One region of the Streptococcus mutans genome, then DNA from elsewhere that is predicted to be linked to it. Evidence: predicted binding sites of a transcription regulator. Region 1 holds the regulator's gene; the other holds the start of a gene.
The links. The regulator NrdR, encoded in region 1, represses ribonucleotide reductase genes. The targets are predictions, from matches to a motif close to ACACNATATATNGTGT.
Positions count from the first base shown of each region.

Region 2: the regulator NrdR is predicted to act here: its motif matches at 904-919, upstream of FNL60_RS07195 (redoxin NrdH).

Region 1 covers NZ_AP019720.1:289,707-292,124, forward strand. Annotated here, with positions in the region: gene gcrR (response regulator GcrR) at 1-366, shown strand, start outside; gene nrdR (transcriptional regulator NrdR) at 736-1,227, shown strand; gene FNL60_RS01530 (DnaD domain protein) at 1,214-2,383, shown strand; gene dnaI (primosomal protein DnaI) at 2,384-2,418, shown strand, end outside.
Region 2 covers NZ_AP019720.1:1,416,842-1,419,259, forward strand. Annotated here, with positions in the region: gene acnA (aconitate hydratase AcnA) at 1-785, opposite strand, end outside; gene FNL60_RS07195 (redoxin NrdH) at 1,041-1,265, shown strand; gene nrdE (class 1b ribonucleoside-diphosphate reductase subunit alpha) at 1,465-2,418, shown strand, end outside.

The DNA.
Region 1 (2,418 bases):
CTAGCTCGTGTTCGTGCCATATTTCGTCGTCAAGATATTGAGAAAGCTAAGCATTCTTCTAAAAATGACACTACCTATCGTGATTTGAAATTAGATGTTCATAACCGAGCTGCCATTAGAAATGGTGAGACAATTCCTTTAACTAAACGTGAATTTGATTTATTAAATGCTCTTGTAGAAAATATCAATCAAGTCATGACTAGAGAAGAGCTTTTGGCCCGTGTTTGGAAGTATGATCAAGAAGCTGAAACTAATGTTGTCGATGTTTATATTCGCTATCTTCGTGGGAAGATTGATGTTCCCGGTAAAGAAAGCTATATTCAGACTGTCCGCGGCATGGGGTATATCATTCGCGAAAATAATTAAATGTCTAGGTCTGTTGAAGTGGTTCAACTGCTATTTTAAATAGGGGTTAACTTTTGTTTCAGTCTTAAAAATAGTTCAACAAGTTAAGTTTGCTCTGAATGGCTTGAGTAAAACAGTTACAACCATGACAGGCGATAAGATTAGAAATTGGACCTCATAGGTATCATTTAAAATGAATGATTAAGCAACGGTTTTAACCGTTGCTTAAGTTTTTAATTCCAAATAGGGCATAGAAGACTATATGAATTCACGATTAGCTACGTTTTCTCACCTCGGTCAAAATATAAAGGCTCATTCCATTTTCTTTTGTTATGATGAAAAATATGGTAAAATAAAGTATTAATTGAGTCTTAGAACTGAGGTGTTTTCATGCGTTGTCCAAAATGTAATTATCTAAAATCCAGTGTTGTTGATAGCCGTCAAGCTGAGGAAGGAAACACCATTAGACGCCGTCGGGAATGTGAAAATTGTCATACACGCTTTACAACTTTTGAAAGAATTGAGGAATTACCGCTTTTAGTTGTTAAAAAAGATGGTACCAGAGAGCAATTTTCTCGTGACAAAATTTTCAATGGTATTATTAGAAGTGCTCAAAAACGTCCAGTATCTAGCAGTGCTATTGAAAAAGTTGTCAATGATATTGAACAAAAAATTCGCAGTGATTATGATAGTGAAGTATCTAGCGTTGTTATTGGGAATTTAGTTATGGATGAGTTGGCAGAACTTGATGAAATTACCTATGTTCGTTTTGCCAGTGTTTACCGTAGTTTCAAAGATGTTGATGAGATTGAAGCTCTTTTGCAGCAAATCACAAATCGTGTAAGAAGTAAGAAAAAGAGAAAAGCAGATGAAACCAATTGATGAATTTCTCTATGTCAAGCAAAATTATTTGACTTCTGATACAAATAGTTTGATGCGCCTTTATTTTCCGATTATTGGCAGTGATGCTGCTGGGCTTTATCAATATTTTGTCAGTTTTTTTGATAACGGTGAAAAGAAGCACAAATTTAGTGAGATTCTCAATCATACTCAATTTGGAATGGCTTGTTTTGAGAATGCCTTATCTGTACTGACGGCTATGGATTTGTTAGTTTTTTATCGACAAGAAAATCTTTATTATATTAAACTAAAAGCTCCTTTAAATGCAGAAACTTTTCTAAAAAATGCTGTCTATCGCCATCTTTTAGAACAAAAAATTGGACAAGTTGCAGTTGAACATTTGGATTTACATCTTCCCCGAGAAGCCCAAGACCTTTCTAAACAATTTTCTGAAGTTTTTACTGCTGCAGGTCAACTCGATTTAAAAACACCCAAGAGTAAGACGGATTTTGACTTAGATCATTTTAAGGATTTAATGATACGAGATAACTTGCAATTTACTGATGAACAAACAGATGTTATTGCGCTGTACATCCTTTCTGAGAAATATCAGCTTACTTGGTATGAGACCTATCTTTTAGCTAAAGAGACTGCTAGCAATTATAGAATTTCTCTGAAACGTATGCAAGCTAAACAAGAACAAAGGGATCATGTTGATGCAGATAACTCTTTTTCTAAAAAGGAACAAATTATTATAGAAGAGGCTAAAGCTGACAAAGTAGAAGTTTTCCTTGCTAAAATAAAAAAAACAAGGCATGCTGCTATTACAAAGGATGAACGCAGCTTGTTAGTAGAGCTTGCAGAGATGGGCTTTTTGGATGAGGTTATCAATATTATGCTGCTGTATACTCTTGATAAAACAAATACAGCTAATATTAACAAGACTTATATCATGAAAATTGCGAATGATTTTGCTTTTCAAAAGATAGACAGTGCAGAAAAGGCAGTACTTAAACTACGTAGCTTTGCCGAACGTAAAACAAAGCAAAATCAAAAAAAAATAAAAGAAAGCTCAAAAAACAATGTTCCTGAATGGAGCAATCAAGACTATCAAAATAATACAACTGAAGATGAGCAGGCTCGTTTAGACGAGATTAAACGCAAAACTTTAGCAAGATTGAGAAGGGATGGTGAGTAAGTGGAAACAATTGGACAGACATTGGCTAAAAAAGA
Region 2 (2,418 bases), 890 kb from region 1:
ACCTTAAGTGCTAAATCTGTAGCTGTCGCTACTTTAGGAAGCTCTCCATAAAGACGGACACCTATGACTTCTGGGATGGGAAAATAAGAAGCTTCTCCTAACATAGCTGCTTCGGCTTCAATGCCACCGACACCCCAGCCTAAAACACCGATACCATTGATCATGGTTGTATGACTGTCTGTACCAAACATCGAATCTGGATATAAGAAACCATCCTTATTAATAATCACATCACTCAAAAATTCAAGATTGACCTGATGAATAATACCTGTTGCTGGAGGAACGGCCCGATAATTTTCAAAAGTTTTTTCAGCCCATTTAAGAAATTCATAACGCTCATTATTTCGTTCAAATTCTAAATCAATATTAGCGTCAAATGCGTCTTGATTTCCAAAAAAATCAACTTGAACACTATGATCAATAACTAAATCCACTGGAATTTCAGGATTGATTAAATCTGGGCTGCCGCCATTTTCAACGACAGCATCCCGCATAGAAGCTAAGTCAACAACAACAGGAACACCTGTGAAATCCTGCAAAATGACTCGACTAGGTTTAAAAGGTACTTCTCCTTTAGGAGCTTTTGAATTATAATGAAAAAGAGTTTCTATGTTATTTTTTGTGACACAAATGTCATCGTGTTTTCTCAATAAACTTTCAAGTAAAATTTTAATTGTATAGGGGAGACTATCAAGCTCTATATCATAGTCTTTAGAAGCTTTTACCAAATCAATATAGTGATATTTTTGCCGATTTAACGTAAAAGTTGATGTATAATTAATCATAATCAGTCTCCTTTTTTCTTATATTAATTAAAATTATACAATTATCTGAATGATTAAACAAGGAAAAGCTTGCATTTTATGTTATGTTTTATAACATAAAGATAGATAACTGAGACTAACACTATATCTTGTGGGAATTAAAAAACTTCGGTACTATATTTTGTGTTTTTTTGAGTAACTTCCCTTGCTTTTTTTCTTATTTTTAGATATGCTAATAAAGCAACTTATAAAAGTTAAAAAATTTAGGAGGAAAAAATGGCTAAAATTACTGTTTTTTCAAAAAATAACTGCATGCAATGCAAAATGACTAAGAAGTTCCTAGAACAACATAACGCTGATTTCGAAGAAATCAATATTGATGAACAGCCGGAAAAAATCGAATATGTCAAAAGTCTAGGATTTACTGCCGCTCCTGTTATTGAAACAAGCGATCTTGTCTTCTCAGGGTTTCAGCCTGCTAAATTGAAAACCATTATTTAAGCAATTCGATAACAAAATCAGCAACATGTTCATTGCTAGAGGCATTTCTATACCACAACTAATGAACTGGGGAAATACCTCAATTTGCTTTGGCAATTAAAATTTCTTACCCTTGCGTTTTATCACTATATTTTAAAGAAAGAGGTTGGGAAATTTCCAACCCCCTTCTTATGTCAAAGAATAATAAGGAATTAGATAGATGAGTTTAAAAAATCTTGGCGATATCTCTTACTTTCGCCTAAACAATGAAATTAATCGTCCTATTAATGGACAAATTCCACTTCATAAGGATAAGGAAGCTTTAGAAGCTTTCTTTAAAGAAAATGTCAAGCCAAATACCAAGACATTTGACAGCATTACTGATAAAATTCAGTTTTTAGTGGCTAATGACTATATCGAAGCTGAATTTATTGCTAAATATAAGTCAGAATTTATTGAACAGCTGTCTCAGGATCTTCATGCTTATGATTTTCAGTTTAAATCATTTATGGCGGCTTATAAATTTCATCAACAATATGCTCTAAAAACCAATGATGGAGAAGAATACTTAGAAAGCATTGAAGATCGCGTACTTTTCAATGCCCTTTATTTTGCTGATGGCAATGAGAATTTAGCTCATGACTTAGCCATGGAAATGATTGCCCAGCGTTATCAGCCTGCCACACCTTCTTTTCTTAATGCCGGGCGCAGCCGCCGAGGTGAATTGGTTTCTTGCTTCCTTATTCAAGTGACTGATGATATGAATTCAATCGGACGTTCGATCAACTCCGCTTTGCAATTGTCTCGTATTGGGGGAGGTGTTGGGATTTCCTTAAGCAACCTGCGTGAAGCTGGTGCTCCTATCAAAGGATTTGCTGGAGCTGCATCTGGTGTTGTTCCTGTTATGAAGCTGTTTGAAGATAGTTTTTCTTATTCTAACCAACTTGGACAGCGTCAAGGTGCTGGTGTTGTTTATTTAGATGTCTTCCATCCAGATATCATGGCCTTTCTTTCAACCAAGAAGGAAAATGCTGACGAAAAGGTTCGTGTTAAGACACTTTCTTTGGGTGTTACCATTCCTGATAAGTTTTATGAATTGGCTCGCAGGAACGAAGACATGTACCTCTTTAGTCCCTATTCTATTGAACGTGAATATGGTGTTCCTTATAACTAT